DNA from 2 places in the Exiguobacterium sp. s143 genome. Region 2 is predicted to be linked to the other one. Evidence: riboswitches for the same ligand, from Rfam matches in the RefSeq annotation. Region 2 holds a riboswitch; the other holds the start of a gene.

Region 1 (5,084 bases), on a different contig from region 2:
CGATACAGAGATGTTATCTGTGTTGCACAGTTGGAAAGAAGCAGGTTTTACACTAGCACTCGATGATTTTGTGACCGATTTACTTCGTCAACATGGAACAGAATTATTCGCGCTAATTGATTTAATTAAAATCGACATCGAGGCGATTTCTCCTCGCGAGCAAAGTGCGATCCTGCATATCGTCCGGCGTAATTATCCCCATATCAAGATGCTTGCCGAACGAGTCGAGACACATGAAGATCACACACGTTGTCTTGAAATGGGATATGACTGGTTCCAAGGCTATTTTTATGCTAAGCCGATGTTGATGAAGGGAAAAGCTGTCCCTCCTCAATTGCCGGTATTGCTGAAGATGCTAAAATGGCTCGATACGGATGAAAAATACGATGAAGTCATTGATGAGATTGAAGCAAATCCGTATATCAGCATTCAAGTACTGCAACTGATCAATTCTCCAGGAATGGGATTACGAAATACAGTCAGCTCTGTTCGTCAAGCCATTTCACTACTTGGCTTCTCGCAACTCAAAAGCTGGATTTCGTTAATCGTCTTGCGTGAGATGAAGCTTGCTAGTCCTTACGAATGGTCAAATGAGTTACTCCGGTCTTCTTTACATTGTGCTAAGCTTTGCGAGCTATTTGCAAAAGAAACACGCACGTTGAAGTCAGAGAGTGCCTACATGATCGGATTGCTGTCACATATTGATGCGTTATTGTCTGTGGATATCGACGACATCATTGGTCAATTACCAATCGAAGATTCCTTGAAGGTTGTCCTACAAGGAAAAGATCATCCATTCCGGGATTGTTTAGTGCTTGTGATCAGTGCAGATCGCTGTGATTTTGATCAGTTCGAACTACTCAGTCAACGTTTAGGTGTCTCACTTCCACGAGCCTATGCGCTACTAGCAGAAAGTCAGGAATGGCTTAAACAAAAAGAAACACATCTTCAAGAAAGAACGGATTCTATCCTATAAAAAAAGAGCCCGAAGGCTCTTTTTTTATAGGCGTGGACCAGCTGACTTGATCGCATCCGTCGCACTTTCGAAGCGAAGGAAATTATGTTGGAATTTCTCAGCAAGCGACCGCGCTTGTGTGTCGTATTCGTCCGGATTCGACCAGACGCGTACTGGATTGAGTAACTCGCTTGGAACACCTGGAACTTCCAGTGGCATATGAAGTCCGAAAATCGGGTGCTCTTCTGTTGGAATCGTTGCGAGTGTACCGTTGACGGCAGCGTTGACCATCGTCCGTGTATAGGATAGCTTCATGCGGCTACCTGTTCCGTAAGCACCACCTGTCCAGCCTGTGTTGACGAGATAAACAGTGACACCATGACGATCAATCAATTCGCCCAGCATCGTCGCATATTTTTCAGGCATCAGTGGAAGGAATGGTGAACCGAAGCATGTTGAGAACGTTGCTTCCGGTTCCGTGACCCCACGTTCTGTTCCAGCGAGTTTTGATGTATATCCTGATAGGAAGTGATACATCGCTTGTTCTTTCGTCAATTTACTGATCGGAGGCAAGACACCGTACGCATCAGCCGTCAAGAAGACGATCGTCTTCGGGTGACCAGCACGTGACGGAACAGCGATATTATCGATTGCAGTGATCGGATAAGCAGCACGCGTATTTTCCGTCAACGATGTGTCATCGTAATCAGGGTGACGGGCTTCGTCGAGCACGACGTTTTCAAGGACGGTTCCGAAACGGATCGCGTCAAAGATTTGCGGTTCTTTTTCGCGTGATAAGTTAACGGTCTTTGCATAACATCCACCTTCGATGTTGAAGACACCGTCGTGCGACCAACCATGCTCATCGTCGCCGATCAATTGACGGCTATCGTCTGCTGAGAGGGTGGTCTTACCAGTACCGGATAGACCGAAGAACAAGGCGACGTCGCCTTCGTGTCCGACGTTTGCCGAGCAGTGCATCGAAAGGACATTTTCTTGTGGCAAGAGATAGTTCATGACGGAAAAGATTGATTTTTTGATTTCTCCCGCGTATTCCGTTCCACCGATCAAGACGATCCGGTGTTCGAACGACATCGCGATGAACGTCTCAGAGTTCGTTCCGTCAACGGCAGGATCTGCTTTGAAATGTGGCGCATAGACGACCGTGAACGGTTCGAAGGCAGCCACTTCAGGATACTCGCGTAAAAAAAGTTGTTTGGCAAACAGGTTATGCCAAGCGTATTGTGTGAGCACACGGACCGGAAGGGTGAAGTGCGTATCTGCTCCAGCAGCAGCTTCTGTGTAGTAGAGCTGATCGGCTTCGTTCATGTAACGAAGAACCTTTTGCAACAATTGTTCAAATTTGTCTCCATCCATTGGTTGGTTGACATGACCCCAATCAATGTGAGACTCGCAGGAAGAATCACGGACGATGAACTTATCTTTTGGTGAACGACCTGTAAATTTCCCCGTTTCTACAGATAATGCGCCGTTCTCAGCAAGGACACCTTCTTCGTTTCGAATCGCATGTTCGACAAGTTCAGCAACAGATAGTTGTTTGAACACATGCTCTTTCTTGAGTAGTTCTTCGATATTCAGGACCGTCATCGGCATCCTGACCCCACCTTTCCCCTACGTTGGTTTTGGCTCACTGTATTTAGTATGACACATTTATTATATATGACATACTAAAGAGAGAGCAATCATTTTCTGGTGCTGATTTCTATTTATCTGGAAACGCTTTCAGCATTAACAGTTTAACATCTCTTTCAAAAAGTTTCGACTAGAATTTGAAACCTTGCTTGACAGAGTAGGTACAACTTTATATCATGTAATTCGTAACGGATACTCTTATTCTGAGCAGGTGGAGGGAACAAGGCCCGAAGAAACCCGGCAACCGTCCTACATTAATTCACATATTAATGAGGGAAAAGGTGCTCTCCTGAAGCGAAGTAAACACTTCGAACGATAAGAGGGTAAAGGAAGAACGCACAACCTTTCCCTGACCATTTTTTGGACTTGGAAAGGTTTTTTTCATTTTACCGTCCCACTCAACTAGGGGAAATGAGTACACCGTCAAATTCTTTTTTGGGAGGGTCATACATGACAAACCTTAATCGCCGACTATTCACGTCGGAGTCAGTCACTGAAGGTCATCCAGATAAAATCTGTGACCAAATTTCGGATTCAATTCTTGATGCAATCCTCGCGGCGGATCCAAACGCGCGTGTTGCGGCAGAAACTTCTGTTACAACAGGTCTCGTTCTCGTTGCAGGTGAGATCACGACATCGACTTACGTCGACATTCCAAAAGTCGTTCGTGAAACGATTCGTGAAATCGGTTATACACGCGCGAAATACGGTTTCGACGCTGACACGTGTGCTGTATTGACATCAATCGATGAGCAATCAGCAGACATCGCTCTTGGTGTCGACCAAGCGCTTGAAGCACGTGAAGGTAGCATGTCTGATGCAGAAATCGATGCAATCGGTGCAGGAGACCAAGGTCTCATGTTCGGTTATGCAACGAAAGAAACACCAGAACTCATGCCACTTCCAATCTCGCTCTCACACCGTCTCGCACGCCGTTTGGCAGAAGTGCGTAAAAACGGTCAACTCGACTACCTTCGTCCAGACGGAAAAACACAAGTCACGGTCGAATACAACGAGAACAACGAGCCAGTTCGTGTCGATACGATCGTCATCTCGACACAACATGCAGAAGAAGTCACGCTTGAGCAAATCCAAGCTGACTTGAAAGAACACGTCATCACACCGGTTATCCCGGCTGAATACATCGACGCAGCAACGAAATTCTTCATCAACCCAACTGGTCGTTTCGTCATTGGCGGACCACAAGGAGATGCTGGATTAACTGGTCGTAAGATCATCGTTGATACGTATGGTGGATACGCACGCCACGGCGGTGGAGCATTCTCAGGTAAAGATCCAACAAAAGTCGACCGTTCAGCTGCATACGCAGCACGTTACGTCGCGAAGAACCTCGTTGCTGCAGGTCTTGCAGACAAAGCAGAAGTTCAACTCGCGTACGCAATCGGTGTCGCGCACCCAGTATCAATCGCGGTTGATACATTCGGTACAGGAAAACTTCCTGAAGCGCAACTCGTCGAATTGGTTGCTGAAAACTTCGATCTTCGTCCGGCTGGAATCATCAACATGCTTGATCTCCGTCGTCCGATCTATCGTCAAACAGCTGCATACGGTCACTTCGGTCGTACAGATGTTGAGCTTCCATGGGAGCAAACAGATAAAGCAGCAGTTCTTGAAGAACAAGCAAAACGTTTCGCATAATCAAAAAGTCCGAAAACCCTACGCGGGTTTTCGGACTTTTTTGTTTCCGTGGAACTTTGCAGGAAACGAATGTTTTTTCTAGAAGAGGGTAAAAGTACATGAGTCGATTCGTATGAATACAAAGGGGGGTTCCGATTATGGAAATACGCGAAGCTATTCCAGCTGATGCAGGACGTATTCATGACATTGCCGTCACATCTTGGTTGGATACGTATGCAGAAATCTATTCCGAACGTTCGAAAGCGCATTTCGTGCAGGAGGCGTATCCGCAAGAAGAAGTCGTTCGTGCGATCCGGACGGCGGAAGAAGCACGGGGAGAGTATTTTTATGTCGGAATCATCGATGAGGAAATCGTCGGTTTCATTCATGCTGTTGATGTTGAGGGAACGTGGGAGATCATTCGTCTGTACGTCTTGCCGAAATATCAGCAAAACGGAATCGGACGACGGCTGATCCGTGAACTCGAACGACAAGGAGCCGTCCCACTCGAAGTATACGTGGAGGCACGTAACTATAAAGCACGTCAGTTCTTAACCTCATTCGGTTTTGAAGAACTCAGTGAGATGACGGAAGAAGTCTTTGGGCAAGTAGAATCTGTCATTCGTCTTCGCCATGTCGCCTCATGAAATCCGTCTTGGGACGGTTTCGTGTGCGTTTGAAATAAGGTATCGTAAAAAGGAAGTATGAAGTGAAGAGGTGAGTTTGTGGTTGAACAACCAACAGGAATCATCGTATTAGTTTATCCGTTACAACTGCGTGCCCGTCCGAGTGAAGCCTTGATTCGGGTACTCGAACGAGAGTATGAAGTATTACTTGT
Region 2 (5,084 bases):
TTAACGCCGCTCCTAGACGAAGAGCGTGACGTTTCCGCTCTAAGCGTTCCGTCGTTGAATCGATTGATTCTAAATCAGCGACCGGTGCAAGACCAATCGTCCGCCGAATCAATTCGCAACCGGCAAAGCCAAGGGCATCCTGCAAGATCGTGCTCAGTACATCATCGACGAGTCCTGATGCCTGGAACGGTTCGACGGCTTCCCGTTCCCATAATGCACGGAACGTTGAAGCGAACGTCAGCCAGAACGTATCGATATCCTTGATTCGGGCGTCACGTCGTGTAGGGTAATCCGGATATGCTGCGAAGAATAAATGCGCAATGAACTGCCCGACATCGAATCCGAATGGACCATAAAAGGCGAATTCTGGATCGATGACTTTCGTTTCCGTCGCCGAGGCGAAGATGCTTCCTGTATGTAGATCGCCGTGCAGCAATGCATCTCCTTTCGTGATGAAGAGCGCTTCGAGTTTTGCGACTTCGCGTTTCAACTCATCGTCTGCCCATAGACGTGCCACCTCTTCTTCGAGTCCGGCTTCAATCTCGTTCGTCTCCGCGTCATGAAACGGATCCGTGAAGATTAATTTTTCCGTGATGTCGCACAAGTCTGGATTGTAGTACGTTCGGGCGACACGTTTCTTTTCAACCGGACCAAGCGCAAAGTCCGATGTATGGAATAACGTCCGAGCGAGATAAGAACCGATATGTTCCGCAAGCAACGGATACTGTTCACCTGCGAGTAAACCGCTTCGAACAATCGTCAGATGTGAAAGATCTTCCATGACCGTATACGCTTCTTCATGACTAGCATGAAAAACACGTGGTACGAACGGTACGGCATGCCGTGCGAATTCACGGAGTGCGGATTGCTCGATCCACGCCCGTTCGAGTGATAACGGCCAGCTCTCACCGACGACTTTTGCGTACGGGAGTGCTTGTTTTAGAATCAATCGATGTTCCCCCTCTCGAATTCGGAAAACGAGGTTGAGGTTCCCGTCGCCAATCTCTTCTGCTTCGACGGCTCCATCGCCGATCAGTCCTAGTGTCCGAACACGATCAATCGCGTCCTGTTCTGTGAATGCTTTGTATGTCATATCAGTTTCCCCCTATGTGATACACGAAAAAGCGCCTCTTTTCGTCATCGAAAAGAGGCGCAGGAAAGTCATTGCGTCCTCTTATCTCTCAGACGAAACGTCTGTTGGATGTAGCACCGTGCCCAGTGGTCGGTTGCTGCGGCGTCATCGGGCCAATTCCCTCTGCCAACTCGCGATAAGAGTCGTATGTAGTTGTCGTGTGTGATATTGATTTGAATCTTACTCAATCGACTTCCTCGCTGTCAAATCGAAATCAAGCAGAAACGGATATCATTTTTATGCCATCTATAGAAAGAGTATTTTCAAAAAAATAAATTTTCTAAAAATAGTTTGACAAGTGGCGATTCTCATGTAAAAATTGCAATTAGATTTCACAATTTCATCCAATTCTTATCAAGAGCAGACGGAGGGACAAGCCCTACGATGTCGCAGCAACCGACCTTTTGGCACGGTGCTAATTCTTGCAGCTACTAAGCTGACAGATAAGAGTCCACGTTCGAATCATTCATGGTCTCTTGTCGCTGACGAGAGACCATTTTTTTGTTGAAGGAGGAAAGACATGGCTTATATCACTGCTACTTATCAATTGACCGCCCGTGATCGACTCGAGCAACGCGCTGAACAACTCGCGCTTGGTCTGACAGTCGGTTCTTGGACGGAACTGAATCATCTCGAACAACAACAACTCGCCTCGTTCAAAGGGGAAGTCGTACATACCGAAGAGCGCGATGGCAAAGGATATATCACGATTCGTTATCCGGAACATAACGTGTCGCGCGACTTTTCTGCGATTCTGACGACCGTCTTCGGGAAACTCTCACTCGACGGTGAAATCAAACTAACGGAATTGCTATTACCCGATACATTTACGTCGGACTTTCCAGGTGCGAAATTCGGAATCGAAGGGGTCCGTTCCTTGATCGGTGTCGAAGATCGTCCATTGTTAATGAGCATCTTCAAAGGAGTCATCGGACGGGATTTATCGTTCCTTCGTGATCAACTCGAAGGACAACTCGCTGGTGGGATTGATCTCGTCAAAGACGATGAGATCCTATACGACAATCCGTTGACACCGACGATTGACCGGGCACGAATCGGACGTGAGGTCATCGATGCTCACTTCCACCGGACCGGTAAACGTGCGTTATATGCGATCACACTCAGCGGTCCCGTCTTTACGCTCAAGGATCAAGCCAAGCGATTGATTGATGCTGGAGCGACCGCATTCTTGCTGAATACCTTCACATACGGACTCGACGTCTTACGCGAACTGGCGAGTGATCCGGAAATCAACGTTCCGATCTTCAATCATCCAGCATATAGCGGTGCGTTGATCGCTAGCCCGAATCACGGAGTCGCAGCTCCTGTCTTACTCGGCACATTACCGCGTGCTGCTGGAGCAGACTTGACGCTATTCCCGTCTCCTTACGGCAATGTCGCTTTGCCAAAGGATGTCGCCCGTGGCATCGCGGTCGAAGCGACCCGTCTCGGTCAGACGAAATCGATCTTCCCGGTTCCTTCAGCCGGTATTCATCCTGGACTCGTCGCTCAACTCGTACGGGACTTCGGTATCGATTCCGTCATCAACGCCGGCGGCGGCGTACATGGTCATCCGCAAGGTGCTGCGGCTGGTGTCATTGCTTTCCGCCAGGCGCTCGATGCGGCACTCGCAAATGAATCCCTATCGGCGGCAGCATCGCGTCATGAAGAATTACGGATCGCCCTTGACGCTTGGGGGATCAAGTCATGACCGTACGGATTCTTTGTGACTTCGACGGTACGGTGACGACGCAAGATAACATCATCGCACTCATGCAGGCATTTGCGCCAGCTAGTGACTTCGAACCGTTGAAACGCGGCGTACTCGACCGAACGCTATCGATTCAGAGTGGTGTCGGGCAAATGTTCGCACTTCTGCCGTCTGACGGAAAAACAGCCTATCTTGACTTTTTGTTGGAGCGTGCAGTCATTCGCGACGGATTTTCGGAGTTACTTCAGTACAGTCGTCGTCAAGGAATCGATTTTTCGATCGTCAGCGGTGGAATGGACTTTTTCGTCGAACCGATCTTAGCGCCATTCCTTGAACAAGAACAGATTTACTGTAACGTCGCCGATTTCAGTGGTCCATTCGTCCATATCGATTGGCCAAACGCCTGCGATGCCCATTGCACGAACGGGTGCGGCTGTTGTAAAACGTCCGTTGCCCGGGCATTGCGCAAAGACGATGACGTCATCATCGTCATTGGTGACTCGGTGACGGACTTCGAACTCGCGAAACAAGCGGATCGTGTCTATGCCCGTGATTATCTGATCACGTTGTGTGAAGAGAACGATATCGCCTATACACCGTTTGAGACGTTCCACGACATCGTTCATGATTTAACACGAGCGGAGGTGACAACATGACATTCATGCGACGGTATGAAGAGCTACGCGCCATCAAACAAGAGCTTGCGGCGCGCGATTGGTTCCCTGGTACGAGTGGCAATCTCGCCATTCGGACGTCCGGTGTCCCGGTTGAATTCCTTGTGACGGCAAGCGGAAAAGATAAACGGCAGACGACTCCTGACGACTTCGTTCATGTCGATGCGACCGGTCAATTGATTGGTGAGCAATCCGGGCGTCCTTCCGCTGAGACATTGCTCCATGTCGAAGTGTTCAATCGAACGGACGCCGGTTGTTCTCTGCATGTCCATACGATTGCGAACAATGTGATTTCGGAACTCTATGGCGATCAAGGCAGCATCACCTTTTCCGGTCAAGAAATCATCAAGGCACTCGGACACTGGGAAGAGGATGCGACGGTCACGGTACCGATCATTCCGAATCATGCGGACATTCCGACGCTTGCCGCTGCTTTTGCACCGCATGTCACAGCGGACAGTGGTGCCGTCCTGATCCGCAATCACGGGATCACGGTCTGGGCACCGACCGCCTTTGAAGCAAAGAAACACCTCGAAGCCTTCGAGTTTTTATTCAATTACACGTTGACGTTGCAATCATGCCGTCAATCCATTCATTAAAAGGAGGAATCATCTCATGGCAACAGTCTTATTCCAAGAAACAAACACACGGTATACGGATCAAACGGAAGTCGCTGACTTCCTTGCGTCACGCGGCGTTCTTTACGAACAGTGGGACGTTTCGAAACTTCCAGCGCCTCTCGTTGAGAACTTCACACTGACGGATGCAGACAAACAAACGATTCTCGATACGTTCGCTCCCGAAATCAAAGACGTATCAGAACGTCGTGGGTATCAGACAGCTGATATCATCTCACTTTCGGATACGACACCGAACCTTGATGAGTTGCTCGTCAACTTCCAGAAAGAACATCATCACACGGATGATGAAGTTCGTTTCATCGTCAGCGGTCATGGCGTCTTCGCGATCAAAGACGAAGAAGTCGGCTACTATAACATCGAACTCAATCCTGGTGATTTGATTTCCGTTCCTGTTAACACACGCCACTACTTTACGCTTCAAGACGATCGTAAAGTCGTCGCTGTTCGGATCTTCGTCACGACAGACGGCTGGGTTCCGATTTACGAGAATGAGACGTCAACGGTCTCTTAAGATCGATAAAAGCGCTGTTTTCCTTCATATGAAGGGAATCAGCGCTTTTCTTATCGCACAAACATATCACTACATTGATACGTAACCGATATAATGAAGGAAAAGCGATGAGGAAGTGAGCGTCATGCATATTCGTCCCGTAATGGAACACGACTTACCAGCGATTCTCGCCATCTATAACGAAGGTATCGAAGATCGGATCGCAACGCTTGAGACCGACCAAAAGGACTTATCCTTCATGACCCAGTGGTATGCAGAACGCACCGATCGATATGCTGGATATGTCGCTGAAGATGACACAGGTGTCCTCGGCTTCATTTCCCTCGATCCGTATAATCCGCGTCCTGTCTACGCATCCGTCGGTGAGATTTCGGTTTATATCACTCGGACACATCGTGGACAAGGGATTGGCACA

The links. A riboswitch is a leader RNA that binds a small molecule or an ion and turns the genes downstream of it on or off. The one in region 2 is predicted to bind S-adenosylmethionine.
Region 1: it holds a riboswitch for S-adenosylmethionine, as region 2 does, so the genes downstream of both, metK (methionine adenosyltransferase) here and KNQ03_RS12830 (2,3-diketo-5-methylthiopentyl-1-phosphate enolase) in region 2, are expected to answer to the same signal.

The regions. Positions count from the first base shown of each region.
Region 1 is NZ_JACSMX010000001.1:1,060,287-1,065,370, reverse strand. Features, by position in the region: gene KNQ03_RS05700 (EAL and HDOD domain-containing protein) at 1-976, shown strand, start outside; gene pckA (phosphoenolpyruvate carboxykinase (ATP)) at 1,001-2,569, opposite strand; SAM riboswitch class I at 2,804-2,930, shown strand; gene metK (methionine adenosyltransferase) at 3,059-4,267, shown strand; gene KNQ03_RS05685 (GNAT family N-acetyltransferase) at 4,405-4,893, shown strand; gene KNQ03_RS05680 (serine aminopeptidase domain-containing protein) at 4,972-5,084, shown strand, end outside.
Region 2 is NZ_JACSMX010000003.1:290,624-295,707, reverse strand. Features, by position in the region: gene mtnK (S-methyl-5-thioribose kinase) at 1-1,093, opposite strand, end outside; SAM riboswitch class I at 1,172-1,275, opposite strand; SAM riboswitch class I at 1,481-1,582, shown strand; gene KNQ03_RS12830 (2,3-diketo-5-methylthiopentyl-1-phosphate enolase) at 1,653-2,843, shown strand; gene KNQ03_RS12825 (2-hydroxy-3-keto-5-methylthiopentenyl-1-phosphate phosphatase) at 2,840-3,499, shown strand; gene KNQ03_RS12820 (methylthioribulose 1-phosphate dehydratase) at 3,496-4,116, shown strand; gene KNQ03_RS12815 (1,2-dihydroxy-3-keto-5-methylthiopentene dioxygenase) at 4,133-4,669, shown strand; gene KNQ03_RS12810 (arsinothricin resistance N-acetyltransferase ArsN1 family A) at 4,794-5,084, shown strand, end outside.